2 regions of the Lysobacter sp. CA199 genome follow, and region 1 is predicted to be linked to the other one. Evidence: riboswitches for the same ligand, from Rfam matches in the RefSeq annotation. Region 1 holds a riboswitch; the other holds the start of a gene.

What was found. Region 1 has a riboswitch for glycine ahead of gcvP (aminomethyl-transferring glycine dehydrogenase). Riboswitches for the same ligand answer to the same signal wherever they lie in the genome.
Region 2: another riboswitch for glycine. It lies ahead of ACTOWJ_RS08795 (trimeric intracellular cation channel family protein); the one in region 1 lies ahead of gcvP (aminomethyl-transferring glycine dehydrogenase).

What each region holds. Positions count from the first base shown of each region.
Region 1 is NZ_JBQJIL010000001.1:415,840-431,137, forward strand. Features, by position in the region: gene ACTOWJ_RS01990 (hypothetical protein) at 1-183, opposite strand, end outside; gene ACTOWJ_RS01995 (hypothetical protein) at 216-1,703, opposite strand; gene ACTOWJ_RS02000 (PP2C family serine/threonine-protein phosphatase) at 1,712-2,485, opposite strand; gene ACTOWJ_RS02005 (vWA domain-containing protein) at 2,503-3,186, opposite strand; gene ACTOWJ_RS02010 (aromatic ring-hydroxylating oxygenase subunit alpha) at 3,314-4,438, shown strand; gene ACTOWJ_RS02015 (amino acid permease) at 4,443-5,765, shown strand; gene ACTOWJ_RS02020 (phosphocholine-specific phospholipase C) at 5,915-8,005, shown strand; gene ACTOWJ_RS02025 (siderophore-interacting protein) at 8,199-9,122, opposite strand; gene ACTOWJ_RS02030 (multidrug effflux MFS transporter) at 9,362-10,633, opposite strand; gene ACTOWJ_RS02035 (VOC family protein) at 10,633-11,088, opposite strand; glycine riboswitch at 11,360-11,457, shown strand; gene gcvP (aminomethyl-transferring glycine dehydrogenase) at 11,663-14,521, shown strand; gene ACTOWJ_RS02045 (hypothetical protein) at 14,625-15,298, opposite strand, start outside.
Region 2 is NZ_JBQJIL010000004.1:313,408-328,705, forward strand. Features, by position in the region: gene ACTOWJ_RS08730 (protein kinase domain-containing protein) at 204-3,035, opposite strand; gene ACTOWJ_RS08735 (ECF-type sigma factor) at 3,191-3,763, opposite strand; gene mutM (bifunctional DNA-formamidopyrimidine glycosylase/DNA-(apurinic or apyrimidinic site) lyase) at 3,998-4,810, opposite strand; gene ACTOWJ_RS08745 (CHAD domain-containing protein) at 4,878-5,795, shown strand; gene ACTOWJ_RS08750 (DesA family fatty acid desaturase) at 6,212-7,417, shown strand; gene ACTOWJ_RS08755 (hypothetical protein) at 7,642-7,812, shown strand; gene ACTOWJ_RS08760 (hypothetical protein) at 7,887-8,060, shown strand; gene ACTOWJ_RS08765 (hypothetical protein) at 8,195-8,548, shown strand; gene ACTOWJ_RS08770 (kanamycin nucleotidyltransferase C-terminal domain-containing protein) at 8,685-9,503, shown strand; gene ACTOWJ_RS08775 (hypothetical protein) at 9,695-10,690, shown strand; gene ACTOWJ_RS08780 (ABC transporter ATP-binding protein) at 10,687-11,430, shown strand; gene ACTOWJ_RS08785 (hypothetical protein) at 11,735-12,238, opposite strand; gene ACTOWJ_RS08790 (RNA polymerase sigma factor) at 12,235-12,804, opposite strand; glycine riboswitch at 13,011-13,118, shown strand; gene ACTOWJ_RS08795 (trimeric intracellular cation channel family protein) at 13,282-13,887, shown strand; gene ACTOWJ_RS08800 (MFS transporter) at 14,249-15,298, opposite strand, start outside.

The DNA.
Region 1 (15,298 bases):
CAATCCCGCGCGGAACCAGCGCTCGGCTTCGGTGTGATACGGCGAAGACAACAGATAACCCAGCACGTCCATCGCCCACATCGGCAGCGACATCACCCAGGCGGTGATCGGCGCCAACACCAGCACGACGAAGAATCCGAGCACCAGCAGCTTCAACAACACGAACCGCGTGGTTACCGGCATGCGTTGCCATCGAGGTGGACGTCCGCGCCAGCTCATCGGTTTTTCAACATCCGCGGCAAGGTCAACACGAAGAGGTAACAGCCGACGACGAAGCCGATCCCGAGAAAGGTCAGCAGCATCGAATTCATCCAGCCGTCCAACGGGGTGCTGGCGGCGCGGCGCAGGCTGGCGTAATAACCCTGGATGAATTGCGCGATGAAAGCGAACGCCAGCGGCAACAGCAAAGCCATGAGCACGCGCATGCGGCTGGCGAAACGCGACATGCGCGTGGGCACCGGCGCATACGACGAATACGCCGGCGGCGCGCCGTACGGCGCGGGCGTCTGCGCCTGAGTCGGCATCGGCATTTGCACCGGCATGGGCGGCGGCGGCGCCGTCGGCAGGTAACCCGGACGGCCGCCGCGCGCGGCCGCGGCGCGCGCCCCGGCGGTCCAACCCATCGGCTGGGGCGTCGCTTTCGGCCGCGGCTTGGCGTTGCGCGCGGTGCGAGTCAACAGTTCGTGGCGCACGCACGAGGCGCAGGCCTGGCCTGCGTAGTGCTGATGCTCGCGATTCTTTCCGCACACCACGATCAGCCCGCGCGAGGGCTGCGCATATGCGCGCAGCGCATCGCCCCATTCGCTCGAACTCGGCCGCGCCGCCGGCGCGTCGCCGAAGGCGCGGTCGAACAGCTCGCGCAATCGCTGCGGCATCATCGCGTGCGCGCTGACCGGGTTGGGCTGCATCGCCGGATTGCCGTCCCGCGAATACGCGTAGCAACGTTCGCGGATGCGTCCAGGCACGTCGGTCGGCACGCGATCGTGCGCGGGCCTGCCGCTGTAGGGATGAATACCGAAGTTCAGCAGTTGGAAGATCACCACCGCCAGCGCGAAGCGATCCTGGGTTTCCTCGCCGGCCTCGTCGAGCGCGCGGATCTGGTATTCCGGCGCCAGATAATCGGGCGTGTACTGCGGCGCGTGGAAACGCCGGCCGCGGCCCTGGATGCTGAAGCCGTCGCAATCGAGCAAGGCGATGTACAACGAAGCGCGGTAGAAGCGCAGGTTCACCGGCTTGAGATCGACCACGTAATGATGCTGCGCATGCAGCGCCGCCAGCACCGAAGCCAGATTGGCCGCCAGCGTGACCTTGTGGCCCAGCCCCACCGGCAAACCTGCGGCGCGCGCCTGGCGCTCCTGCAGCACCTGTTCGACTTCCGAAGTGGAGTCCACGTCCAGCGCCGGCATGGTGAAGCCGATGAAGCGTCCGTGGCCGTCGCGCACCACCGCGTCGGGCCAGGCGATCTGCACGTAGCGCTTGCCGCTTTCCATCTGATCGGGCAGATGCGGGCGCAGTTGCAGCATCGCCTCGATGCGGTCGGTGTAGCTCGGCGGATCGACGCGCGCGTGATAGATCTTGGCCACGCTGTCGGAATCGTCCGGCAGCAGATAGACGCTGCCGGCACCGCCGCTCTTGATCAACGGCCCGAGCCGGCTGCGGCGCGAGCCGATCTGGATGCTGCTGCCGGTGCTGGGACTGCTCATCGCCGGACTCAGCCCCGCAGCGCGATCAGCAAGGTCTTGTCGTCGGAGGTGATGCCATGCGTGCGCGGATCCTCGAGCGTGCCCAATAAGGCCCGGCTGCCCTGCTGCTCATCGACCGAGGCCAGATAGCGCGTCACCGGTTCGAAGAACGGCTGGAACAGGCCGGCGTTGTTCTTCTGCATCGCGAACGGCATGGCGCCGTCGGACATCAGCGCCAGCCGCGCCACCGGCGCGGGCACCGGCAACACCCGCAGTTGCTCGCGCCAGGCATCGCCGGTGACGAAATAGGTTTCGTTGGCGTACTCGCCGTTGGCCGGCAATGACACCACCGGCGCGGCGGCGGTTTCCCCGGCGTCCTCGCACGCCGGTTCGGCCACGCCGATGCCGTCGCCGATATGGAAGAACCAGCCGGCGCGCGCGTCGCCCGCGTAGCCGACCAGGGTGGCGGCGTAACTCGACAGCGGGGCCGAGTCCGCCGCGGCGGTTTCGATCAACGCCTCGCGCGCGGCCTCCACTGCTTGCGCGGCGACGACGAAGAACGCATCGCGGTCGCCGTCCAGCCAATCGGGCTCGCGTTCGAAACGCTCGCCCAAGCGGCGCGCCACCGTGTCGGCGACCAGACGCGAACCCACATCGCTGCGAGAAGCCGAACCCGCACCGTCGCAGACCACCGCCACCAGCGCCTCGCCGTGCGCGTGGAAGGCGCAGGCGTCCTGGCAGGGAATGCCTTTGTCGAGGTGGGAGGTTCCGGTCGCCGATGCCGCGTAGATTCGCCAGCTCATGCCCGCGACCCCGGCGCTCAGGTCGGTACCGCCGACCAGGTGTCGGTGGACGGCAACTGCGCCTGCCCGCCCGGCCGCGACTGCGAGACCACCTGCATGCTCGCGCTGAGCCACAGGAACAGCTCGCGGAACTGCAAACCGTGCAGACGCTTCACGCCGCCGGGACCCTTGCCGCTGAACTGGCCCATGATCGCATCGTCGGCGCTTTCGCCGACCGCGATCGGGAAGATCGCCACCTTGTTGGCGCCCTCGGCTTCGCGCGCGCGATTGGCCGCAGCCTGCCAGGCATCGGTGGGCACGCCGTCGGACATCAGGAACAGCCACGGCCGGGTGTAGGCGATGCCGGCGGCCTTGAAGCGCTGCTTTTCGTTCTCGACCTCGACCAGGGCCAGATCGATCGCGCGGCCGGTCGGCGTGGTGCCGTCGGCTTCGAGCACCGGCGCGCTGAAGTCCATCGCGTCGCACCAGTCGCCGACCACTTCGGCATGGTCGAAACCGCCGTAGCGCACGACCAGCACGCGCACGCGCTTGGCCGCGATCACATCGCCCTTGAGCTCGGTCTCCAACAGCTTCAGACCTTCGTTCAACTGCTGGATCGGCGCGCCCATCATGCTGCCTGAGCAGTCCAGCACCAGGACCAACGGCGTGCGCTGTTCGGTGTTGTCGACCAGGGCGACGTCGGGGATGGCGGATTGATTCATGGCATTCCCTTGCTTTGGATATGGCCCGAGTATAGCCACCCACGGGCCCGGGGGAAGCGGATCGGCGGCCGTAACGGCCCACGGCGGCGGCTTTGCGCCGGCCCCGGCCACGGCGGATACTTCGGCCATGACCGAGCCCGCCGCCAGCGTCATGTCCAGCCTCCGGCCCGAGCGCGCCGATCTCGCGCCGCAACCGCTGAGCCACGCCACCGCCCTGCCCGCGCGCTATTACGTCGAGCCCGGCATGGCCGCGCTGGACCGCGCGGCGGTTTTCGATCGCGGCTGGCAATTGCTCGCCCACCTGTGCCAGCTGCGCGATGCCGGCGATCACGTGGTCGCCGACTTCGCCGGACTGCCGGTGATCGCGGTGCGCGGCGGCGACGGCGAGATTCGGGTGTTCCACAACGTCTGCCGCCATCGCGCCGGACCAATCGCCAGTTGCGACGGCCTGGCCGCGCGCTCGCTGCGCTGCCGCTACCACGGCTGGACCTACAGCCTGGACGGCGTGCTGCGTTCGGCGCCGGAAATGAATCACGCCCCGGATTTCAATCCAACCGACATCCGTCTGCCGCAATTGCTGGTTCACGTGTGGCAAGGACTGGTATTCGCCGCCTCCATCGATACGACGCTGGCCTTCGACGAATTTGTCGCAGGCATCGCCGAACGCATCGGCGAGGCCCGCGATCTGCCCGGTTACGGCCACCACCACCGGGTCGGTTACAACGTGGCCTGCAACTGGAAGGTCTACATCGACAACTACCTGGAGGGCTATCACGTCCCGCACATCCATCCCGGCCTCAACCGCCTGCTGGATTACCGCAGCTACATCACCGAAACCGCGCGCTGGTACTCCTATCAGTGGAGCCCGCTGGAAAGCGGCGACGGTTTGTACGGCAGCGGCGACGCGCTGTACTACTGGATGTGGCCCAACACCATGCTCAACATCCTGCCCGGCCGCCTGCAGACCAATCGCGTGGTGCCGCTCGGCGCGGACCGCTGCCGGGTCGAGTTCGATTTCTACTACACCCCCGACGAGTCGGGCGAAGCGCGGGCAAGGCGCGAGGCCGATCTGGCCTTCAGCGATGAGGTGCAGTTGGAAGATCTGACCATCTGCGAAGACGTGCAGCGCGGGCTCGCTTCGGGTTCTTACGCCGCCGGCCGCCTGAACCCGCTGCGCGAGAACGCCGTGCATCATTTCCAGGAACTGTTGCGCGAAGCCTATCGCGCGGCGTTTGCCGCGGCACGGGACTGAGGCCTTGAACGCCGGCGGCTTCGAGCAAGACGCACCGGCACCGGCATCCTCCTCCAGCGTTCGCGCGCGGCCGCCGCTCGGCCTGTGGGCGGCGATCGCGCTCGTGATCGGCAACATGATCGGCAGCGGCGTGTTCCTGCTGCCGGCGGCGCTGGCGCCCTACGGCGGCACCAGCCTGATCGGCTGGGCGATCACCTTGTGCGGCGCGCTGCTGCTGGCTTTCACCTTCGCGCGCATGGCCATGCGCTGGCCGCACAGCGGCGGTCCTTACACCTATGCGTATCGCGCGTTCGGCGACACGATCGGCTTCATCGTGGCGTGGAGTTACTGGATTTCGATCTGGTGCGCCAACGCGGCCATCGCGATCGCCTTCGCCGGCAGCCTCGGCGCGCTGCTGCCGGCGCTGACCGCCACGCCCGCGCGCGCGGCGGCCTGCGCGCTGGGCGCGTTGTGGCTGTGCACCGCGATCAATCTGCTGGGCGTGCGCGAAGCCGGACGCGTGCAGATCGTCGCCACCACCTTGAAGCTGCTGCCGCTGCTGCTGTTCGGCGCGATCGCGTTGTGGTGGCTGGAGCCGGCGCGCGCGTTCCGGCCGTTCAATCCCAGCGGGCAATCGTTGGCGCAGGCCGCGCACGCGACCGCGGCGCTGACCTTGTGGGCGCTGCTCGGCCTGGAAGCCGCGACCGTGCCGGCGGGCTCGATCGAAAACCCGGAACGCAACGTGCCGCGCGCGACCGTGTTCGGAACCTTGCTGGCCGGCATCGCGACCGTGCTGGCCTGCACCGTGGTGGTAGGTCTGTTGCCGATCGACAGTTTGCGGCAATCGCAATCGCCGATGGCCGACGCCGCCGCGATGCTGTGGGGATCCAATGCGGGACTGGCGCTGGCCGCGGTCTCGGCGGTGTCGTGCCTGGGCGCGCTCAACGGCTGGACCTTGCTGTCGGGGCAGTTGCCGCTGGCGGCTGCGCGCGACCGGGTGTTTCCGCAATGGTTCGCCCGCCTCGACCGGCGCGGCACGCCCTGGCTCGGCGTGCTGATCGGCAGCACGCTCGCCTCGATGCTGGTGCTGGCCAACTTCAGCCGCTCGCTGGTGCAGGTGTTCGTGTTCTCGATCCTGCTCTCGACCGCGGCCACCTTGCTGCCCTACGTCGCCGGCAGCGCGGCCTGGCTGTTGCGCGGCAAAGGACGCAGCCGCATCGTCGCCGGCTTCGCCCTCGCGTTCAGTCTTTACGCGCTGGCGGGTATCGGCGCCGAGGCGCTGATCTGGGGCGCGGTGCTGGTCGTCGCCGGTCTGCCTGTTCATCTGATCCTGCGGCTGCGACGCTGATCGCAAGCTTCCGCGCGTCAGCGCACAAGTCTGCGCACCAGTCGGTAAGCGGTCACGGCAATGCCATCTGCGCGCAGCACGCTGCCGGTGCGGTCGCCCACCGCTTCCCCCCAGCCACCGCTTTCGAGCGGAATTCTCGCCCGGATCCCATGACCGACCAACACGACTCCCAGCGCCGCAACTTCCTGCGCGGCGCCGCCGGCGCCACCGCCGCCGGCCTCGCCCTGAACCTGTTCCCGCCCGCGATCCAGAAGGCCCTGGCCATTCCCGCCGCGCGCGTCACCGGCACCATCCGCGACGTCAAGCACGTGGTGATCCTGATGCAGGAGAACCGCTCGTTCGACCATTACTTCGGCGCGATGCGCGGCGTGCGCGGGTTCGGCGATCGCTTCCCGATTCCGCTGCCCAGCGGCAAGCCGGTGTGGCAGCAGACCACCACCCAAGGCCGCGAGATCCAGCCGTACCACATCGATACCAAGACCACGAGCGCACAGCGCATCGGCGGTACGCCGCACACCTGGCCCGACGCCCAGGCCGCCTGGAATAACGGCCTGATGGACAAGTGGCTGCCGGCCAAGACCGAGCGCTCGCTCGGCCATTACCGCCAGGCCGACATCCCGTTCCAGTACGCGTTGGCCAACGCGTTCACCCTGTGCGACGCCTATCACTGCTCGCAGCAGACCGGCACCAATCCCAATCGCCTGTTCCTGTGGACCGGCACCAACAACCCGGCCGCCGATCGCGGCGGCCCGGCCATCGTCAACACCTTCGACGACGGCGGCCCGGCCAGCGAAGGCTATTTCTGGACCACCTACCCCGAGCGGCTGGAACGCGCCGGCGTGAGTTGGAAGCTGTACCAGGACATGGACGACAACTTCTCAGACAATCCGCTGGAAGGTTTCCGTCAGTTCCGCGCGGCCGCGCCGGGTTCGGCGCTGGCCGAGAAAGCGCTCAAAACCTGGACCCTGGAAGACCTGGCCGCCGACGTGCGCAGCGGCCAGTTGCCGCAAGTGTCGTGGCTGGTCGCGCCGGCCAAGTACTCCGAGCATCCCGGTCCGTCGGCGCCGATCTGGGGCGCGGACTACACCGCGCGTGTGCTCGAAGCGCTCACCGCCGATCCGGCGGTCTGGGCCAGCACGGTGCTGATCGTCAACTTCGACGAGAACGACGGCTTCTTCGACCACGTGCCGCCGCCCGCGCCGCCGTCGCTGGACGCGCAGCGCAATCCGATCGGCGGCTCCACCGTGGAGCTGCGCGGCGAGCACCACTTCGCGCGCAGCGGTCCCTCGCACGGCAGCTCCAGCGATCCGACGATCTACTACGACCGTCCCTATGGCCTGGGCCCGCGCGTGCCGATGTACGCGATCTCGCCGTGGAGCCGCGGCGGCTGGATCAATTCGCAGGTGTTCGACCACACCTCGGTGATCCGTTTCCTGGAAAAACGCTTCGGCGTGGTCGAACCCAACATCAGCGCGTGGCGTCGCGCGGTCTGCGGCGATCTGACCACCGCGTTCAATTTCTTCGATCCCAATCACGAGCCGATCCCCAACCTGCCCGATACCGGCGACGCCGATCGCATCGTCGCCGAGCAAAGCCGCCTGCCCGCGCCGAAGCCACCGGCGGTGTCCGGCGCGCCGCAACAGGAACGCGGCATCAAGCCCTCGCGCGCCCTGCCCTACGACCTGCAGGTCGGCGAACGCGTCGACCGCGACGCGCGCCGGCTGCGGCTGAGCTTCGCCAACACCGGCCGGGTCGCGGCGGTATTCCATGTCTACGACCTGCTCGACCCGAACGCGATTCCGCGCCGCTACACGGTCGAGCCGGGCAAGTCGCTGCACGGCGACTGGAGCTTGAACACCGACGGCGCGCGCGCCTACGCCTTGCAGGTGTTCGCGCCGAACGGTTTCTTCCGCGAGTTCCGCGGATCGTTGAACGGCGTCAACCCGACCGTGACCACGATGCCCGACCTGCGCCTGCGTCGCCGCAAGCTGATCCTGGCGCTGCGCAATCCCAACCGCAAACCGCTGCGGCTCGACGTCGCCGACCAGTACGGGCTGTACGAGTCGCGGCTGGAGCGGCTGGGCGCGGGCGCGGTGCGCTATCGCGCGATCCGGCTCGACGAAAGCCAACAGTGGTACGACTTCGTGATCACCGACGCCAACGATCCGGAGTACTACCGCCGCCTCGGCGGACGCCTGGAAACCGGCGAGCACGGGATCACCGATCCGGGTTTGATCTGAGCCGATCGCATCGCGCCCAACGCTCCGCCCTTTGAAACCCGCCCCTTAGAAACCCACCAGCGCTTCCCCCCTTTGAAAAAGGGGGTCAGGGGGATTTGCTCTTGCTCCGCAATCGCCACACCGCAAGTAAAGCTTTCGCGTCGGATTGCGTACTACATGGCAGCCCGCCCTTTTCTCCGGCCAACGATCCACCTCACTCCAACACTCGGCCCTTGCGCCAATACCCCATGAAGCTGATCGCCGATTTGGCGAAGCCGCGCTCGCCGACCAGATGGCGGCGGATCGCCATCACCGCGCCGGCCTCGCCGGCGATCCAGGCATAGAAACTCGACGCGGTCGCCGCGGCTTGTTCCCAGAGGATTTCGCGGTCGATATCGACCTCGCTCAGCGGCCGCTCGGCGCCGTCATCGTTATCGTCGTCGTTGGCAGGCGGCTGCAAGCGCGCCGCGCGGATCGCGTCGATCAGGCGCTGGCCATAATCGGCCGACTCGGCGAATGCGTGCGCCGCGCGCGGCAGCCAGACGATCTGCATATCGTCCGGACCCACCAGCTCGATCACGTCGGCGCCCAACGGCACCTCGATGTAGGCGCGCACCTTGGGCGGACGCGGCAACCGGGTCAGCGATTCGAGAATGCCGGCCACCGCCGGCAACGCGGTTTCGTCCGCGATCAGCAATACCTCGCGCGCGTCCCGCGGCGGGTTCCATTCCACGCCGCCCGAGTCGGCCTCGTCGGCGTGCGGCGCCAGCAGCACCACCCGATCGCCCGGCCGCGCACGCGAGGCCCAGCGCGAGGCCGGGCCGGCATCGCCGTGCGCGGCGAAATCCACGTCCATCTCGCCTTGCTCGCAACGCAGCGCGCGCACCGTGTAGGTCCGCATCGGCGCGCGCGAAACCTCGCTTTGATTGCGGTATCGCGCATACCAGTCCTCGCCGCGCGGCACGGCCAGCTCGCCGGCGGCGTTGGGGAAGAAGATCTTGATGCGCTGATCGGGACCGAAACTGCGCGCCTGATCAAGAGCGTCGGCCGCGAACACGAACCGCACCATCGACGGACTCAACTCGATGCGCTCGCGCACCGACACGTCGAACAAACGAAACGAAATACCCTGCGCCATGAGCGGCTCCTCAACAAGAGCGGATGCACATGGCTGGGGCGCGTCGACGCAACCTGGCTGCCGTGCGGCGCCTTGCGCGCCGCCCAGCCAGCTTAGTCCTCCGCGACCTTGGTGGACTTGCCAGACTTGGCCGAATCTTCGTTTGCGACCGTAGGAGCGGCGCAAGCCGCGACCACGACATCGCGCTTACGACGCGACCGGCGACCCCGCGGTCGCGGCTCGCGCCGCTCCTACAGGGGTTACAACGAATCCTGCGGTTCGACGACGACCGCGTTCTCGGGCAGCCGCGCGCAGGCGGTCTTGGACACCGACGCCTCCCAGCGCCAGAAGCCCCAGGCCACGGCGGTCAGCACCGAGGCGGCGATCGCCAGATGCAGCGCGCTGTCGCTGAGCAAGGGCGAGATCACCCCGGCCAGCACCGCGTTGACCACCAGGCCGGAGAACGCCTGCAACGACGAGGCCGAGCCGCGCTGATGCGGGTACATGTCCAGGATCGACAAGGTCACGATCGGAAACACCAGGGCGATGCCGAACGCGCCGACGCACATCGGGACGACCGCCCACGGCACCTGCGGCGCATCGGTCCACAGGTTGTAGCCCAGGTTGATCGCCAGGGCGAGCGCGCAGAACGCGAAACCGAAGTTGACCAGGCGGTCGCCGCTGACCTTGCCGGCCGCGCGCCCGGACACGAACGAGCCCAGCACCATGCCGCCGATGGTCGGCACGAAGAACCAGGCGAACTCGCGTTCGTTGAGCTTGAGGATGTCGAGCACGAACGCCGGCGCCGAGGCGATGTAGAGAAACAACGCACCGAAGTTGAACGCGCCCGCCGCGGTCAGGCGCTGGAAGCGCGGGTTGAGGAAGATCGCGACGTAATCGCGCAGCAGCCGCTTGGGCTTGAGCGCCAACCGCGCCTGCGGCGGATGGGTTTCGGGCAGCATGAAGATCACCGCGGCCAGCAACAGCACCGAGAAACCGACCAGGAACCAGAAGATCGCCGGCCAGTGCGCCCAGCCCAGGATCCAGCCGCCGATGATCGGCGCGATCGCCGGGGCGATGCCGAAGATCATCATCACCTGGCTCATCAGCCGCTGCGCATCGTCGCCGTGCAGCACGTCGCGGATCACCGCGCGCCCGACGATCAGGCCAACCCCCGCCGACAGCCCTTGTACCGCGCGAAAGAAAAGCAAAGTAGGCAGTTCTTCGGACAACGCACAAGCCACCGAAGCCAACGTAAACACCGCCAACCCACCGATGATCACCCGCCGCCGCCCGATCGCATCCGACAGCGGCCCATGCACCACGCTCATCAGCGCATACGCCACCAGGTACACGCTGATGGTCTGCTGCATCTCCAGCTTGTCCGCGCCGAGCTCGGCGCCCATCGCCGGAAACGCCGGGAAGATGGTGTCGATGGAAAACGGCCCGAACATCGCCAGGCCGCCGAGCAACAGGGCCAACCGGCGCAACGACAAGGAACTCTTCGCGGGGATTGCGGCGGTATCGCTCATCAGCTCGCTGCTTGAGGGGAATGGGAGGCGACCGGCGGCGAGTCCGGCGGGCCTTTGAGCTCGACGAGATTGCCTTCCGGATCGAACAGATATTGCGAGGGGCCCTCGCCTTCAGCCCCGTAGCGCGAACCGAACTCGCTCAGGCGCACGCCGTGGGCTTGCAAGTGGGCGACGACGGCCTCGCGATCGAACGGTTCCGCGCGCAGGCACAGGTGGTCCATGTTGTGGCCTTCCGAACCCGGCGCAGCGCCGCCGTTGCGGCCGAGCTTGCCTTCGACGTCGACCAGGTCGATCAGCGACTGACCGGCGCGCAGCTGCACCAAACCGATCGCGTCCTGGCGCCGCTCGACGGTGCAGCCGAGCACCTCGCAGTAGAAAACGATCATCGCCGCGATGTCGCGCACGCGCAGGACCACATGATCGAGTTGCAGCAATTGGAACGGTCGCGCGCTCATGGCCGGACCTCCTTGCATGAACAGGGGCGACAGCATACTCCCGTGCAGTTCGCCGCATGGATGGCGGATTTGTTTCGATCTGTCCTCCCGCTGCGCTATAGCCTGGGCCGCCCCTGTAGGAGCGGCGCGAGCCGCGACCGCGGAGCGGCCGGTCGCGTCGTATGCGTGGTTTCGCGGTCGCGGCTCGCGCCGCTCCTACAGGGGCGGGGGCGGTCGCGGATTCAGCCGGCGCCGCCCTTACCGGGTCGAAACGGCTATAATCGCCGCCTTGAAACACGCGGTGGGAGAAGCGGTCCCGGTCCCAAGGCCCGGCCCGCTGCCGAAGGCGCAACGCCCGTAATCGCTCAGGCTCTATACCGCCGCGTGTACAAAACTCTGGAGAGACCGCCCGTCCTGGCAAAATCGGGCGGAACCGGCGCCGAAGGGGCACGAAGCGAGCGCGGACAGGAGCGGCCCCAGCGGCCAACCCCTCCCCTAGCTGCCTGACCGCAGCACGCTTTTAAACTCTCAGGCAAAAGGACAGAGGGGCGCCTCGCGTGCGGCACCGCACGTCGCCTTAGGACGCCCCCTGCCCATGACCAACGTATCCCTGCGCGATCTCGAGCACCACGACGCCTTCATCGAGCGCCACATCGGCCCCAACGACGCCGAGATCGGCCACATGCTGGGCAAGGTCGGCTACGACTCACTCGAAGCGCTGACCAACGCCATCGTCCCGGGCTCGATCAAATCGACCCAGCCGCTGGCCCTGCCGGCCGCGATCAGCGAAGTCGAGGCGCTGGCCAAGATCCGCGCCATCGCCACCCAGAACAAAGTCTTCCGCAGCTTCATCGGCCGCGGTTACTACGGCACCCACACCCCGAACGTCATCCTGCGCAACATCCTGGAGAACCCGGCGTGGTACACGGCCTACACGCCGTACCAGGCCGAGATTTCGCAGGGCCGCATGGAAGCGCTGATCAATTTCCAGACCATGGTCGCCGACCTGACCGGGATGGAGATCGCCAACGCATCCTTGCTCGACGAAGGCACCGCCGCCGCCGAAGCGATGACCCTGGCCAAGCGTTCGGCCAAGTCGAAGTCGAACGTGTTCTTCGTCTCCAAGAACATTCACCCGCAGACCCTGGAAGTGCTGCGCACCCGCGCCGAGCCGCTGGAGATCGAGTTACAAATCGGCGACGACGCCGAAGCGGCCACGGTCGACGCCTACGGCGCGCTGCTGCAATACCCCGACACCTTCGGCGGCGTGCACGACTACCAGGCCGTGTCCGACGCGGTGCATGCGCGCGGCGGCATCGTCGCGGTCGCCAGCGACCTGCTCGCGCTGACCCTGCTCAAGGCGCCGGGCGAATTCGGCGCCGACATCGTGGTCGGCAACACCCAGCGCTTCGGCGTGCCGTTCGGCTTCGGCGGCCCGCACGCCGGCTTCATGGCCTGCCGCGATGCGTACAAGCGCTCGATGCCCGGCCGCCTGATCGGCGTGTCGGTCGACACCGACGGCAAGCCGGCTTACCGCCTGACCCTGCAGACCCGCGAGCAGCACATCCGCCGCGAGAAGGCCACCTCCAACATCTGCACCGCGCAGGTGCTGCTGGCGGTGATGGCGAGCATGTACGCGGTCTACCACGGCCCCGACGGCCTGACCCGCATCGCCCGCCGCGTCCACCGCCAAGCCGCGATCCTCGCCGCCGCGCTGCGCAAGGCCGGCGTCACCGTCGCCGACGGTTTCTTCGACACCTTGCACATCAGCGGCGTCGATGCCGATGCGCTGCACGCCAAGGCGAGCGTGGCCGGCATCAACCTGCGTCCCATCGATGCGAGCCGCCTGGGCCTGAGCCTGGACGAAACCGTCAACCGAGAAGACCTGATCGCGCTGGCCGGCCTGTTCGGCGCCGCGCTCGATATCGATGCGCTGGATAAATCCACCGCCGATGCGATTCCGGCTTCGCTGGTGCGTCAGTCCTCGTTCCTGCAGCACCCGGTGTTCAACACCCACCACAGCGAACACGAGCTGCTGCGCTACATGCGCTCGCTGGCCGACAAGGATCTGGCGATGGATCGCACCATGATCCCGCTGGGCAGCTGCACGATGAAGCTCAACGCCACCGCCGAGATGATCCCGGTCACCTGGCCGGAGTTCGGCAACATCCATCCGCTCGCCCCGGCCGTGCAGACCACCGGCTACAAGCAGCTGATCGACGAACTCGAAGCGATGCTGGTCGAGTGCACCGGCTACGACTCGGTCAGCCTGCAGCCCAACTCCGGCGCGCAGGGCGAGTACGCCGGCCTGCTGGCGATCCGCGCGTATCACCACTCGCGCGGCGAAAGCCATCGCGACATCTGCCTGATCCCGGATTCGGCGCACGGCACCAACCCGGCCTCGGCGCAGATGTGCGGCATGACCGTGGTGGTCACCAAGACCGACAGCAACGGCAACGTCGATGTCGATGACATCCGCCGCAATGCCGAGAAGTACAGCGACCGTCTGGCCGCAATCATGATGACCTACCCGTCCACGCACGGCGTGTTCGAGGAAGAAGTCGTCGAGATCTGCGAGATCATCCACAAGCACGGCGGCCAGGTGTATACCGACGGCGCCAACATGAACGCCCTGGTCGGCGTGGCCAAGCCCGGCAAGTGGGGCTCGGACGTCTCGCACCTCAACCTGCACAAGACCTTCTGCATCCCGCACGGCGGCGGCGGCCCCGGCGTCGGCCCCTGCGCGGTCAAGTCGCACCTCGCGCCGTTCCTGCCGAAGACGGTCGATGGCGAAGGCGTGGTCGGAATGGTCAGCGCGGCGAGCTTCGGCTCGGCGAGCATCCTGCCGATCTCGTGGATGTACATCACCCTGATGGGCACCCAGGGCCTGCGCAAGGCCACCCAGGTCGCCCTGCTCAACGCCAACTACATCGCCAAGCGTCTGGAATCGCATTACGAAACGCTCTACACCGGCCGCAACGGTCTGGTCGCGCACGAGTGCATCCTCGACCTGCGCCCGATCAAGGACGCCACCGGCATCAGCGCCGAGGACGTGGCCAAGCGCCTGATCGACTTCGGCTTCCACGCTCCGACCCTGAGCTTCCCGGTCGCCGGCACCTTGATGGTCGAACCGACCGAGAGCGAATCGCAGCACGAACTGGACCGCTTCATCGACGCGATGATCCAGATCCGCGACGAAATCCGCGCGGTCGAGGACGGCCGCCTGGATCGCGAAGACAATCCCTTGAAGCACGCCCCGCACACCGCGACGCAAGTCACCGCGAGCGAATGGACCCACGCCTACCCGCGCGAACTGGCCGCCTTCCCGCTGCCCTCGCTGAAGCTGCAGAAGTACTGGCCGCCGGTGTCGCGGGTGGACAACGTGTATGGCGACAAGAACGTGATGTGCGCTTGCATTCCGATCGATGCATACAGGGAAGAAGTCGAGGCCTGAACCTCGCGACGCGCTTCGCGACCGCTGTAAAAAAGGCCCCGCACTCGCGGGGCCTTTTTCTTTTCCTCGTCAGCCGGTCGGCGTTCCGTGCACCGCACCGGACTCAGGCTCCAGGTCTGAAGCCGGTGACGAGTATAAGCAACACGCCCACCACCATGATGATCCCGTTGCGCACGGTCGTCAGAGGACGCAGCAAGGTGTTGAGCACGCGGTTGCGCGCCAGCGTCCCATCGTCGATGACGTCGACGATTGTCGCGTTCGTACCCCACGGCCACGGCGTGAGGTCAACGCCCTGATATTCACCGCGACTGTTCGCCGGATACCGACGACCCTTCAGATCGGCCTGCCAGGCCATATACAGCGACGGCTCGAAGTTGCCACTGACGATTCCGTTCGATGGGATAAATCCGAGATCGGCCAAGGCGCGCCGCCCCTCCTGCGGCAGGACGCTTTCGGTTTTCGGAGCGGTCACATCATAGCCGCCGATATTGACCGCCAGCGACGCGCTCGCCGCGCCCGCGGAGTCGACGCGGACCTCGCCCAGATCGATGCTTTTCAGATCCACCGTCGTATGAGGCTGCGACTGCGACACCACCGGCGGCAGATCGTTCAGGCGGTTGGCAGGCAGAACGAATTCGAAATCGTACCGCTGGGTCCGCAACAACAAGCGGTCGCCGGACCGGTTCAACTTGAGCGCGACGATCTCCTCATCGCGGCTCCAGGATTCTTCCTGGAAATCCGGCACCAGAAACGAGATGCCGGCAAGGGCCACCACGG
Region 2 (15,298 bases), on a different contig from region 1:
CTTTCTCGACGGCGCTCGCGCCGGGCATTGCGGTGCGGAACCGGGCCGGGTCGCGCCGGCGCTGCCGGAATGAGTCTTTCAGGGCCGTGAGTCAGATCTGTTCTCGATAAAAAATGCTGACGGCCCATCAGAGCAGTGAAAGAAGCGGCCACAGCTCGTGCGATTACCAACGAGGCCGCTGACGCGTCAGCTGAGCCTGAGGTTCACTCGCATGCGTCGCGTATCACCTGCACCTCGCGCTGCACTTCGCTGCCGTCGAGCCGCACTTCGGCGATCGTGCGCAGCAGTCCGTCGAGCGTCGCCCGCGATTGGCCGCGTTGCGTGCCCACGCAGCGCGCCTGCGCGGCGTAAGCCTGGGCGCGCCAGCCGATCTTGCGCAGGGCTTCGTCGGTGGTCGGCAGTTGCGCCAGCGAATCGAGTTGGGCGATGGCCGCGCTGTCGCCGCTCACGGCTTCGGCGCGGGCGAGGTCGAGTTCGGCGTAACGGGTGTTGGGATGGCGCGGCCCGTAGGCCTTGCGGGTGATCTGCAAGGCGCGTTGCAACCGCGGTAGCGCCAGTTCGGGTTCGCCCAGCGCCAGTTCCACGTCGCCGAGCAGGCGTTCGGTGTCGCCGACGCTGCCGTGGTCGGGGCCGAACCGCTTCAGGCGCAGATTGCGGGCGTGTTCCAGCAGACCGCGCGCTTCGCTGTCGCGGCCGGCTTCGTGCAGTACCTTGGATTGATCGAACAACAGCTCGGCCAGACGATCCGCGCGCGCGGTCGGGTCGGGGTTCTTGCGCGCGATGTCGACCGCGCGCTTGAACTCGCCGAGCGCCCGATCCTGGTCGCCGCGTTCCCAGGCGATCGTGCCGAGCGCGCTGCGCACGCCGGCCAGTTCCGGATGTTCCGGTCCCAGGCGTTGGGTCAGCAGGCCGCGGATCAGCTCGTACTCGCTCTGGGCCTGGACGAACTGGCCTTGATCCACGTGCAGCGCGGCCAGTTGCCGGCGTACCGCCAAGGTTGCCGGGTGCTGGGCGCCGTTGACTTCCAGCGCGATCGCCAGCGCGTCGCTGGCATCGCGTTCGGCATCGCCGAGCTGACCCAGTTCGCGGCGCAGCGCGGCCAGGTTGTAGCCGATCTCGACCTGCAGCGGATGGCGGTCGCCGACGCTTTGCTGCAGCCGGCGGCGCGCCTGTTCCAAACCCTGCAGCGCTTCGCGGCTTTGTCCGGCATCGGCCTGCAGGCCGGCCAGATCCATCAGGTTTTCGACTTCGCCCACGTCGGTGTTCTCGAGCATTTCGCGGCGGATCGCCAGCGACCGCTCGAACAGCTGCCGCGCGACCTGGCGTTCGCCGTTGCCGCGGCGGCAACGGCCGAGTTCGGAAAAGAATTCGCTCGATTGCAACGGCAATTGCGATTGCTCGCGTCGCGCCAGGTCCTGCGCGGGTTGCATCAGCACGGCGCAGTCGCGCGGCAGATTCAGCAGGCGCAGCACTTTGCCGCGCTGGGTCAGCGATTCCAGGCGCAGGCTGTCGGGGATGTCGTTGGCCGAGGCCATGATCGTGGTCTGGCGATCGAGCAGCGCGCGCGCTTCGTTGTAGTCGCCCAGGCTGGTGCGCAATCGCGCGATCACTCCGAACAATTCGGCGCGCGCACGCGGTTGCCGCGCGAGTTCGCGATTGCCGCGCGCCACCGACGCATCGAGCAGGCCGCGCAGATCCAGCGCCTCGCCTTCGGGCGTGCCGCGCGCGCTTTCGAACAGGCCGACCATGAAGTCCTGCATCGCCTGCGCGCGCGCGGCTTCGCCGACCGCTTCGCGCGCTTGCCAGGCGACGATGCCGAGCGCGGCGCTGAGCACCACCGCGACCAGCGCGGCGGTCGCCAGGGCCCAGCGATGACGGGCGACGTATTTGTTGAAGCGATAGCGCAGGCTCTGCGCGCGCGCCAGCACCGGCCGGCCGGCTTCGAAGCGCTGCAGATCCAGCGACAGCGCTTCCACCGAGGGATAACGTTGCTCGGGCCGCTTGGCCAGGGTCTTGAGAACGATGTTGTCCAGATCGCCGGCGAGTTGCCGGCCCAGTCGGCGCAGCGACACCGGGTCGATATCGTCGTCGCTGGCGTCGGCGTAACGCAGCACCGCTTGCGAAGGCCGCAACGGATCGGCGGCGAGAATCGCTTCTTCCCATTCCGCGTCGGTCTGACGCTTGAGCTTGTAGGGCTTGGCGTCGGTGAGCAGTTCGTACAGCACCACGCCGAGCGAATACACGTCGGTCATGGTGGTGACCGGCTCGCCGCGCACCTGCTCGGGCGCGGCGTAGTGCAAGGTGAACGCGCGCGCGCCGGTGCGGGTTTGATCGGGCAACGGCCCGTCGCCGCTGTCGAGCAGTTTGGCGATGCCGAAATCGAGCAGGCGCACGTCGCCGCCCGGGGTGACCATGATGTTGGACGGCTTGAGGTCGCGATGCACGATCAGGTTGGCGTGGGCGTGGCTGACCGCATCGCAGATCTGCTGGAACATGCGCAGACGCTTGTCCAGCGGCGTGCGTTGATTGCGGCAGTAGTCGGTGATCGGTTCGCCTTCGACGTATTCCAGCGCCAGATACGGCAGGCCGTCGCGGGTCACGCCCGCGTCGAGCAGGCGGGCGATGTGCGGATGGGCCAGGCGCGCGAGGATCTGCCGTTCGCGGGTGAAGCGGGTGCGCAGGTTGGTGTCGGCCAGGCCCGGCCGCAGCAGCTTCAGCGCGACCCGACGCTGGTACAACCCGTCGGCGCGCGAGGCCAGCCAGACCTGGCCCATGCCGCCTTCGCCGAGCAGGCTTTCCAGGCGGTAGGAACCCACTTCCACGCCCGGTCGCATGCCGCTGACCTGCGGCGCGACCAGCGGCTCGGACAGGAAATCTTCATGGCCTTCTTCCAGCGCGATCAGGCCGGCCAGATCGTCGGCCAGTCGCGGATCGTCGGCGCGCAATTCGCGCAGGCGTTCGGCGCGGGCGTCGGGATCCAGCTCGAGCAGCGCGTCGAGCAGCGGAGACAGGCGTTGCCAACGCTCGGCATCCATGCGCGATCAGGCCGGCCGCGACGCCGCGACGGCGCGGGCGGTGCAGGCGGTGCACACGGGTTTGGCGTTGAATGCGGATACGGCGTTGACGGTCATGACGGTGCGCACTTCCTTGCAGGCGCGCTGCGCGCGAGCGGCCGGCGACGCGGTCGCCGTCAGCGGTTGGGCTCGTCCTGCAGCGAGGCCAACAGGAACAGCCGCGCCTTCTGCCAGTCGCGGCGGATGCTGCGCTCGGAACGCTGCAGCAGCGCCGCGATTTCCAGCTCGGACAGGCCGGCGAAATAACGCAGTTCCACCACCTGCGCCAGGCGCTGGTCGACCGCGGCCAGCTTGGTCAGCGCGGTGTCCAGGCCGAGGGTGTCTTCGTCCAGGCGCAGGCCGCCTTCGACGTCTTCGGGCAGCTCGGTGACGCGGTGCAGATCGCCGCCGCGCTTCTGCGCCATGCGCTGACGCGCGTAGTCCACCACCACGCTGCGCATGGCCGAGGCGGCGTAAGCGAAGAAGTGGGCGCGATCGTCGAACTGGGCTTCGCGGCGACCGACCAGCTTCAGATAGGCCTCGTGCACCAGCGCGGTCGCGTCCAGGGTCTGACCGTGCTGGCCGGCGAGCTGGCGCCGGGCCATGGTGTGCAACTCCTGGTACAGGGTCGCCAGCACGCGATCGAGCGCACCGCGGTCGCCCTCGCGGGCGGCATCCAGCAGGATGGTGATGTCTGCGCTATCGGTCATATACCCCTCGACTGGACGCGACTATAGCGCGTTCATCTTCCGTTGGTAGCGGCACGGGTGGCATCAATCCTGCTTGCCGCAGCACGATGGCGTCCACTTGAATGATGGCCGAAATGCGTACGAATCGCCCCGCCGGATGAACGCGCGGGGTGCGCGCCGGATAACAGGCGCCATCAGGGACCGATGGACGGCGGCCGTTCGACCGTCCATCGGGGATGGCGCCGGCCGTCCGGCTCAGCGCTGGCAGTGTCCGCACCACACCGTGGTGCGCTGGCCGATGCTGGCCTGCTTGAGCGGCCGGCCGCAGCGCGGGCAGGGTTCGCCGCCGCGACCGTAGGCCGACAGTTCCTGCTCGAAATAGCCCGGCGCGCCGTCGGGACTGATGAAGTCGCGCAAAGTGGTGCCGCCGCGCTGGATCGCGTAGCTCAGGATGGTCTTGATCGATCCGGCCAGCTCGCCGTAGCGCTCGCGCGAGACCTTGCCGGCCGCGCGCAGCGGCGAGACGCCGGCGGCGAACAGGGCTTCGGCGGCGTAGATGTTGCCGACGCCGACCACCACCTTCTGGTCCATCAGAAAGGTCTTCACCGGCGCCTTGCGGCCGCGGCTGAGGTCGAACAGGTAGTCGCCGTCGAATTCGTCCGACAGCGGCTCCGGGCCCAGATCGCGCAACAGTTCGTGGGTTTCCCCGGGCGGTTGCCAGAGCAGGCAGCCGAAGCGGCGCGGGTCGTTGAAGCGCAGCACCCGATCGCTGTCGAGCAGCAGATCGACGTGGTCGTGATCGCGCACCGGCGTATCGGCGGGCAGCACCCGCAGGCTGCCGGACATGCCCAGATGCAGTAGCGCGCTGCCGGCGGCGGTGTCCAGCAGCAGGTACTTGGCGCGGCGGCGCACCGCGTCGATGCGCTGGCCGGGCAGGGTGTCTTCGATCTGCAGCGGGATCGGCCAGCGCAGGTTGGGCCGGCGCAGGATCGCGGTCACCACGTGGCGGCCTTCCAGGTGCGGCGCCAGGCCGCGCCGGGTGGTTTCGACTTCAGGTAATTCAGGCATGGCTCCAGCGTACTATCCCGGTCAAGCCGGTGCCGACACGTACCGGTCGCGACGTATGGAGTCCGCCATGTTGCAGGCGAGTGCATCGGAGGAAACCGCCGCCGGGCTCAAGTCCGGCGCGCCGCGCGGCGCCGGTTCCTCATCCGATTCAGTCGACGATTCGGCGACCGCCGGGGAGCGCCCGCCGGGTCTGCGCCTGCGCGCTTTCGCATCGCGAGAGCTCGATGCGGCCCTGGACGAGCTGGGCTGGCGCGGCAACCGCATCCACGCCGGCGTGCATCTGGCGCGCAAGAGTCTGCGCCGGGCGCGCGCGACCCTGGCTCTGGGCGGCGCGGCGCTGGGCCCCGGCGCGGCGCTGGTCGATCGCGAACTGCGCCAGCTCAACCGCGATCTGTCGACCCTGCGCGACGCGCACGCGCTGGTGGAAACCCTCGACCGCCTGCTGCGCGGTCACACCGACCCCGAGATCCGTCCGCTGCTGATGCGGGCCCGTCGCCGCGCCGCGGCCGCGCGTGCGCAGGCGGCCCGGCAGGCCCGGGCCGAGGATCCGGACCTGGGCGCGCGGCGTTCCATGCTGAAGGTGCTGCGCGCGGCTCTGCGCGCCCTGCCCTGGGCGGAGTTGCAGTCCGAACACTGGCGTGCGGCGGTGGCCGCCAGCCTGGACCGGGTCGCCCAGACCGGCGCCCGCGCCCGCCGCAGCGGCCTGGACGAGGACTGGCACGACTGGCGCCGCCGCGCCCGCCGGCTTTCGCAACAGCAGCGCGCGCTCAAGGTGGCCAAGCTCGGCCGCGACGCGCCGAAGTTCGACAAGCACCAGATCGAGCGCCTGGGCGAGGCCCAGGACCTGAACCTGCTGCTGGACCACTGCGGCAAGCGCTCGGTATTCGGCAAGGTCGACCGGACCGCGCTGCGGCGATTCGCCGAGGCCGAATTGGCCGGGCAGCGCGAGCGCATCGCCGGTGGCGCGGAGATCGCGGGCGGCTGACCCGGGTGGTGCGCGAGCCGAGACCCGAGACCTTTCGAGGTCTCGTGGGAGGGGCTTCAGCCCCGACGCTCTTCGCCCCGGGAGGCGATTGCTTGGCCAGACCGGAAAGCGTCGGGGCTGAAGCCCCCTCCCACAAAAGACTTCCGGCCTGCGATCGGCGCTCCGGGGCTCAAGCCCCTTCTTTCGGCCTGCGATCAGCGCCTGCCAAGCCATGCCAATCACCTGAACCACTCAGTCCTGCCCGTTTTCCCGCGTCTTGCCCGTTGGAATTTACGACCCCATCACAGGCCCGCATGCCGTACAGGCGCGAACGGTCATTTGAAAGTGGCATCATCCGATATACAACTGTCCTTTAATTGGCCTAAGGCCGACTCACCCGGCTGTCGCCACAGCCACCGCCGCTTCCGGAGTTTGCAATGCCCGCGTCCCTGATCGATTTTCTTGCCGGCGGACTGGCCCAGGCCAGTTTCTGGGAGCTTGTCGTTTACTTCCTGGTGGTGACCCAGCTCACCATCATGTCGGTGACCTTGTACCTGCACCGCTCGATGGCGCACCGCTCGGTCGATTTCCATCCCGCGCTGGCCCATTGCTTCCGTTTCTGGACCTGGCTGACCACCTCGATGATCACCAAGGAGTGGGCGGCGATCCATCGCAAGCACCACGCCAAGTGCGAGACCGAGGAAGACCCGCACAGCCCGCAGTTCAAGGGCATCGACACGGTGATGTGGCGCGGCGTGGAGCTGTACCGCGAAGCGCGCGCCGAGCGCGACGACATCGAGAAGTACGGCAAGGGCTGCCCGGACGACTGGATCGAACGCAAGCTCTACACCCCGCACGCGACCATGGGCCCGACCGTGCTGCTGGTGCTGAGCTTCGTCTTGTTCGGCGCGGCCGGCGTGGCGGTGTGGGCGCTGCAGATGGTGTGGATCCCGTTCTGGGCTGCCGGCGTGGTCAACGGCCTGGGCCACTGGTGGGGCTATCGCAATTTCGAAACCACCGACACCGCGACCAACCTGACCCCGTGGGGCTTCTGGATCGGCGGCGAAGAACTGCACAACAATCACCACGCGTTTCCGAGTTCGGCCAAGTTCGCCCTGCGCAAGTGGGAGTTCGACATCGGCTGGACCGTGATCCGCGGCCTGAGCGTGCTGCGCCTGGCCAAGGTGCTGCGGGTGGCGCCGTCGCTGGACGTGCGCCCGAACATCGCCATGCCCGACAGCGAAACGCTCAAGGCGTTGTTGGCGATCCGCTTCCAGGCCATGACCGACTACTACCGCAATGTCACCCTGCCGGCGCTGCGCGAGGAAGCCGGCCATGCCGGCGACCGCATGCGCTCGCTGCCGCGGCGCCTGCGCAAGGGCCTGGCCGACGGCGGCCGCTGGCTCGACGACGGCGCGCGCACGCGCCTGCAGAACTGGGTCGACGAGCGTCCGCGCATGGCCACCCTGGCCGACTTCCGCCAGCGTCTGGCGCAGGTGCTCGACGACCGCTCGCACGATGCCCAGGCCACCCTGCAACGGCTGCACGCCTGGTGCGTGGAAGCCGAGGCCAGCGGCATCCATGCGCTGCAGGCGTTCTCGGCGCGACTGAAAGGCTACGCCCTGGCGCCGGCGCGCTACTGAGCCGCCGGGTCCGCCGGCCCGCGAAAACCCGCGCAGCGATGCGCGGTTTTTTTTCTGGGGCCGGCGCCCGTGCCGGACGAAAAACCAGACGTCCGTTCCAGATCGGTGCCTGTGCGCAAGCGCACAGTACGTGGTCGGGTCGGTTGGCCCGACGCAACCCGCCACCCGGCGATGCGTCCGCGCATCGCGGCGCTCGCCGGTTTTCGCACATCAAGGAGATTGCGATGAAGATGTTCAGGATGAAGCGTTACAACGCAATGGTTTTCGCCGCGGTGTTCGCCGCCGCGGCCGGCTTCGGTATCGCCCACGCCGACAACGGCGCCGGCGTCGCGTGCCAGCCCTGGCCGGGCTGCGACTTCGGCGGCGGCTGGGTGTTCTGCTGCGTACCGGAGTGAGTGCCCGGGCAAGCGACCTGTAAGGAACACGGCCGGTGCAAGGCCGGTCATCGTCGATCCAAGGAGAGCTCACGATGAAGTCGCAGTCCCATCGCCGTATCAAGCAACTGTTGTTCCTCGCGCTGTTCGCCGCGGGCCTGGGCTTCGGCGCGGCCCAGGCCGATCGCCAATACGCCGAGGGCTGCGCGCCCAAGGCCGGCTGTCAGTTCGGCGGTAGCCGTCTGGCGTGCTGCGTGGACGACCGCTGATCGCAGTACCGCCGCGCGGCCCGCTCGGGCCGCGCGGCATTTCGGCGCGAGGGTCGCGACCGGGTTCGGATAAAGCCTCTTGCCCGCGCGTCGCCGCCGCGTCAGGCTGCGCCATCCCCCGCCGCCGATCCGCCATGCGCCAGGTACCGATTGCGTTCGCGTTCTGCCTTTGCCTGTCGTGCCCCGCGATCGCGGCCGCGCAGGCGGTGACGTCCACCGGCGACTATCTCTCGCGCATGGACACCGACGGCGACGGCAAGATCGCGCTGGGCGAGTACCAGGATTGGTTGAGCTACGCCTTCGATGCGATGGACGCCAACCGCGACGGCGTGCTCGACGCGCAGGAACAGCCGGCCCGTGGGCGCGGCGCGAGCGCGGCATTGACTCGGGAGCAGCACCGGCAGACCTTGGCCGAGCGTTTTCGCAAGCAGGATCGCAACCACGACGGTTGGCTCGACGCGCGCGAACTGGCCTCGCCGCCGCAGTAATGCCGCGCACGCGGCTTCGGCGACGGCGTGCGACACGCCGATGACAAGCCCAGCACCAACCGATTCTCCGCCGCACGTCGCAATGCCTGGATCGCGCAATTGCCGCATCCGCGCGCCGGGTGTCTACTAGCCGGCTATGGAATACGCACTGCCTCAGGGCGAGCTGGACAGTCTGTTCGCAGGCCCGCAATCGATCACCGGCGAACAACGCCGCGAACTCGTCGACGAGGTGGTCGAACAATTGCGCCAACGTCACGGCGAGCGCCTGCTCGCGGTGGCCTTGTACGGCTCGACCGCGCGCGACACCGACGGCCCGTATTCGGACATCGAACTGTGGGCGGTGCTCGACGACGGCGCCTTCGGCGAGGACTTCGATCTGTCCCTGGAGTGGGTGCACGGCCGCGGCAAGGCCGAGGTCAATCTGATGTCGCGCACCGCGGTGGAAGCGTTGGCGCGCGAGGTCGACGAGCACTGGGCGGTCAGTCACGGCCAGTTCGTGCATGCGCGCGCGCTGTGGATCGCGCCGGACCACGGCACCTTGGTCGAAACGCTGCGCTCGCTGGCCGCGCATCCCGACGATGCGCAAGTGGATCGGGCGATGGCCGAGGTGGTGGTCGGCGAGTTGTACGAATTGCTCGGCAAGCTGCGCAATCGTTATGCGCGCAAACCCTTGGCCTTGCTGGTCGGCGAGTTCGCCCGGTATCTGGCTTGCCTGGTCGGCCTGGCCGAACGCCATGTGTTCGTATCGGCCGGCACGATGTTCGATGAAGCCGCCGACCTGCCCGCGCCGGACGGCTCGGCGGCGCTGTTCAAGCTCGTCGCGCACGGCGATCTGAGCGACGAAATGGCGGCGACCGCGGCGGTGGAGCGGGTCTGGGCAGGCCTGCAGGCCTGGGCCGGCGAAGTCGCGCTGGATCCGGCGCTGCTGCTGCGCTGCGTGGCGGGACAGCGCTGAGATTCGGCTGCCGCAGGTTCGGCAGCGACTCCGGTGCCCGCTTTCACAGGCGCCCATCGGCAAAGGCAACCGTACCAAAAGGCACTGGATTCCCGGGTTTGCGACGATAACGATGGTGGGACCGGCGGCGCGGTCCGGTTTCCGCGGCCGGCCGCGTTGCGCGTAGTGACCGTCTTCCTCCGAGCCCGCTCATGCCGATGTTGCTCCATCCGTGGCTATACGAAGCCCGTCTTGCCGTCGTGCGCGGCGGCGATTGGCGTGGATGGCGGTTGCGCGCGTTGGCGCTGGCTTCGTGCATCGCCGTGCCGGTCGGCTTGCGGCTGTGGAGCGAGGAGACCGCGGCCTTGCCGGCGGCGCTGCCGCGGTTGATCGCGCAATTGCCGCTGCCGTTCGGTCTGCTTGCGATCGCCTTCGCCTATGCGCTGGCGCGCGGGCGCTTGATCGCGCTCGACGACACGCTGCGCCATGGCTGGTGGGCGGCCGCGCCGATCGAGCCGGCGCGCGCCACGCGCACGCTGATCTTGCTGGCGCTGGTCGCCGGCCTGGCGGCGATGGCGATCGTGGCGCTGGTGTTGGCCGCGTTCGGCGGCGGCGGCGAGGTCTGGCGCGGCGCCTGCGCGATCGTGGAGACGGGCGTGGCGGTGGGCACCGGGCTGGGACTGATCTCGGCCTTGCGCCATCGCCGTCATCCGGCGCGGCGCACCCGCGAAGGCGCGCGCCAGCCGTTGTTCGGCCTGCGTTGGCTCGACGACGCGCGGCTGCCGCATCTGAGCGATTGGCAACGCCGCGAAGCCCTGCTGCGCTGGCGCCGCGGCGGCCACGCCTGGATGATCGGCGCGGTGCTGCTGGCCCTGCCCAGTTCCACCGCCGCGGCCAGCGGCGCGGGCGTGTTGCTGATCGCGATCGCGCTGGCCTGGTTCAGCCTGGTGGTGCAGTCCTGCGCCGCCGCGACCGTCGATGCGGAGAGCTTGCTGACCAGCGCGCCGCGCGAGCCGCATGCGCTGGCGCGCGCGGCCTGGCGCTATCCGGCGTTCGCGTTCGCCTGCACGACGGCGTTCGCTGCCGCCGGCAGCGCGCTGTTGTCGCTGAGCTGGCGCGCCGCGCCGGTGTTGCTGGCGATTCTGACCGTGCTGTGCCTGCCGGCGCTGTCCGCGCTGCGCTTCCTCCACCGATCGGCGCCGCGATGAACTTCGTTCTCGAACTGCAACAACTGCAGCATCGCTACGACGAGCACGCCGTGCTGCACGGCATCGATCTGGGGCTGCCGGCCGGCGAATTCGCCGCGTTGATCGGCCCCAACGGTTCGGGCAAGACCACCTTGCTGCATTGCCTGGCCGGCATTCAGCGGCCCGGCGGCGGGCGGGTGTTGATCGGCGGCCACGACATCGTGCGCGCGCCGTTGCCGGCCAAGCGTTTGCTCGGATTCGCGGTCGATCCGGCGCGCCTGCCGCCGCTGCTCAGCGGCCGCGAGTGTCTGCGCCTGTTCGCCGGCGCGCGCGGCCTGAGCGAAATTCCCGCGGCCACTCTGGCATTGGCGGACACCTTGTCGTTGATGCCGATGCTGGATCGCCGAATCGGCCAATACTCGCTGGGCACGCGACAGAAACTGGCGATCGCGCTGGGCCTGCTCGGCGAGCCGCCGCTGCTGGTGCTGGACGAGCCGCTCAACGGTCTGGATCCGCTCAGCGCCTACGCGCTCAAGCGCCACCTGCAACAGCTCGCGCGCGAACGCGGCACCACCGTGCTGTTGGCGACCCATTCGCTCGACGTGGCCGAACGATTCATCACCCGCGCCGTGCTGCTGATGGACGGCCGCCTGCGTCGCCAGTGGCGGGCCGACGAACTCGACGCGATCCGCGCCGATCCGCGGCGATCGTTGGAGCAGTCGATGGTCGAGGCGTTGGCCGATCCCGAGTCGTCGCTTTGACCGAAGTCCGACGGTAGGAGCGGCGCAAGCCGCGAACGCGAACCGTGGCTTACGTCGAATCTGCGATGTCGCGGTCGCGGCTTGCGCCGCTCCTACAGGGGTGGCATTAATCCGCGAACGACGGGGCGATGAATTCGATGCGATTCGCGCCGATCCGCAGTGACGGCCCCCAGGCTGCCGCGATGATCGAAGTCCGACGGTAGGAGCGGCGCAAGCCGCGAACGCGGACTGGCTGTTTGCGTCGCAAGCCAGATGTCGCGGTCGCGGCTTGCGCCGCTCCTACGGCCGGTGGCGTCGGTCCAGCTCAGGGCGATGGGCCGAAAGCGCGTTCGAGCTCCGCGCGCCGTTGTTGCAATCCGGCGTAATGACGTCGTGCGCGCAGTTGCAAGGCTGCGGCCACGCCGGTCATGCCCAGGCCGATCAGGCCGGCGAACCAGCCCGCGCTCAGGCCGCCCAGCATCGCCAGAGCGAACGCGCCCAGGCTGTAGAGCGCGCAGAACGCGGAGGCCATGCGCGCGGCGATCAGGCGGTGGCGCGCGTACAGCACGCGCCGGTGGCGCAGCGCCCACAGCGCATAGACGCACCACGACAGATTGATCGCCAGCAACAACGCGAACCCCGCCTGGGTGCGCGCGGCCAGCGCCGGTTCGGTCAGCCACAACGCAGCCAATGCGGCGCTGGCCGCGGCGGCGAGCAGCAACAGGCCGACATGGGCGCCGCGCGCGGCGGGACTGAGTTCGCGTTCGAGCAGTTCGCGCAGGGCCGGCGGCAATGCTGCGTCGGTGTGCGCCGGGGCATCAGTGTTCATCGCGAGCTTCCCTCGGTGTCGAATTGATGGCGCAGCCGTCCGCGCGCGCGGTGCAGCCGCGATTTGACCGTGCCCAGCGGCCGCTCCAGCACTTGCGCGATCTCGTCCAGGGCCAGGCCCTGCAGGTAGTGCAGGCTCAGTACTTCGCGCTCCATCGCAGGCAACCGGTGCAACCCGCGTTGCAGCAGCTCCAGGTCCATCGTCTGCTCCGGCGCGGGGTCTTCTCCGGAGATGGAATCGAGTTCGTGCTCGTGCGCGGGTTCGGCGTAACGCCCACGCAAGCGGTCCATCGCCGCGCGCCGGGCGATGCCGAACAGCCAGGCGCGCAAGCGCGCGGCATCGCGCAATCCGGGCATGCCGCGCAGCACCCGCAACCAGGTGTCCTGGGCGATCTCGTCGGCGAGTTCGTCCTCGCCGCACAAGCGCCGCGCATAGCCGCGGATCGGTCCGTGCCAGCGCCGGACCAGCGCGTCGAACGCCTCGCGCTCGCCGAGTTGGCAGCGCACCGCCAGCCACTCGTCGTAGCGGGGATCGTCGTGGTCGGCGGCGGCAGCGGGCTGATTCAAAGCGCGATTCCGATGGGGTTCGATCCTGTAGTCGCGATCCGGCGGAAAAGGTTCGCGCCACCCGCGGCGGCGGGCCGGCGGCTCCGGCAACTGCTACCATGCGCCCGTTCGCAGAAGAGTGGCGCCGGCCCATGGCCGCTGCCCGCCGAAGGCGCAGGCTCCCATAATCGCTCAGGCTCGGCCGTCAGGCCGGAACACTGCAACGACATCGCCGATCTGGAGAGAGGCCGCCATGCGGCCCACCGAAGGGGCAAGCGGTCGCCGGCGCGAGCGTCGGGCCGCCCAAACTCTCAGGTAAAAGGACAGCGGGAGCGGCGCCGCGGCTCAGGCCTCGGAGACGACAGCGCATTCGCGCGACGCGCGACGCGCGGCCCGTGCCGCGGGTACGCTCGCCCGCGATGGCCTTCGCCGCCTTCGCCGTCCGTCTTCGCTGCCGTCGCCGCGGTTTCCCGCCTGGATCCGACGGAGTCTCTCGCCGTGCTACTGCAAATCATCTACCTCATCGCCATCAGCGCCGAAGCCATGACCGGCGCGTTGTCCGCCGGCCGCCGGCGCATGGATCTGTTCGGCGTGGTCATCATCGCCAGCGTGACCGCGCTGGGCGGCGGTTCGTTGCGCGATATCGTGCTCGGCCATTACCCGCTGGGTTGGGTGCGCCATCCCGAGTATCTGGGCTACACCATCGGCGCGGCGATCGCGGCGACCTTCCTGGCCAAGAAGCTGCACTATCTGCGCCGTACTTTCCTGTGGCTGGATGCGCTGGGCCTGATCGCCTTCACCCTGATCGGCTGCGCGGTCGCGCGCGAAGGCGGGCATCAGCCGGCGATCGTGGTGATCGCCGGCATGCTCACCGGCGCCTTCGGCGGCGTGCTGCGCGATGTGCTGTGCAACGAGATTCCGCTGGTGTTCCAGCGCGAGTTGTATGCGGTGATTTCGCTGTTGACCGGCGTGGCGTATCTGGCGCTGCTGTATCTGGGCGTGGCCGAAAACACCGCGGTGCTGATCTGCCTGGGTGCGGGCTTCGCACTGCGCTTGCTGGCGATTCGCTACGAGTGGGAGATGCCGAAGTTCGTCTATCAGTGAATGACCGCTTCGATGCGTCGCGACGGAGTTCTTTGCAGGAAGCGTTTCAGGTCCGGCGCTCTTCGGTCAGTCCGCGGCGGATGCGGCAGTCGGGCCTGAAGGCCCTCCCACAAAAGACTTCGGGCTTTTGTAGGAAGATCGACAGGTCCGAGGCTCTTCGGTCAGTTTGCAGCGGGTCCGCAGTACCGGCCGCGGGCCGTGCGGCAGATGCGCGGCGCACACGGCGCAGGCGCGGACCCGCGTCAGCAGGGTGGCAGCGATTCCATCGGCGGATTCTAGATCAGCGGCGAAGGCGGCGAAGCGGAAACGACGACGCCGGCGCAAGGCCGGCGTCGCGTAAGACGTGGAGCGGATCGAAGCCTTACAAGGTGATATCGCGATCCTTGGTTTCCGGCAGGAACAGCGCGCCGATCACCACCGTCATCGAGGCGACGATGATCGGATACCACAGGCCGCTGTAGATGTTGCCGGTCGCGGCGACGATGGCGAACGCGGTGAACGGCAGGAAGCCGCCGAACCAGCCATTGCCGATGTGGTAGGGCAGCGACATCGAGGTGTAGCGGATGCGGGTCGGGAACAGTTCGACCAGCCAGGCGGCGATCGGGCCGTAGACCATGGTCACCAGCAGCACCAGGAAGGTCAGCAGCGCGATTACCATCGGCTTGTTGATCTGCGCCGGATCGGCCTTGGCCGGGTAGCTGGCGGTCTTCAATGCCTCGGTGAGCTGCTTGCCGAACGCCTCGGACTGGGTCTTGAACGTGGCGCTGTCGAGCGCTTCGCCTTCGAAGCTGGTCAGGCTGGCACCGCCGATGCTGACGGTGGCCACGCTGCCGGCCGCGCCGGGTGCGTTGACGTAGGGAATGCCCTTCTTCGCCAGCGCCGACTTGATGATGTCGCACGACTGCTTGAAGGTCGCCTTGCCGACCGGGTCGAACTGGAACGCGCAACGTTCCGGATCGGCGGTCACGGTGACCGGCGATGCGGCGACCGCGGCTTCCAACGCCGGATTGACGTTATGGGTGAGCGCCTTGAACACCGGGAAGTAGGTGAACACCGCGATCAGGCAACCGGCCAGGACGATCTTCTTGCGGCCGATCTTGTCCGACAGCCAGCCGAACAGGATGAAACCGCCGGTGGCCAGGGCCAAGGCGATCGCGATCAGGATGTCGGCCTGGTTGGGATCCATGCCCAAGGTCTTGGTCAGGAAGAACAGCGAATAGAACTGTCCGCCGTACCACACCACCGCCTGGCCCGCGGTCGCGCCGAGCAGGGCGAGCAGGGCGATCTTGCCGTTGCTGGAGAAGAAGCTCTCGGTGATCGGCGCCTTGGAGGTCTTGCCCTCGGCCTTCATCTGCTGGAACAGCGGCGATTCGGCCAACTGCAGGCGGATCCACACCGACACGCCGAGCAG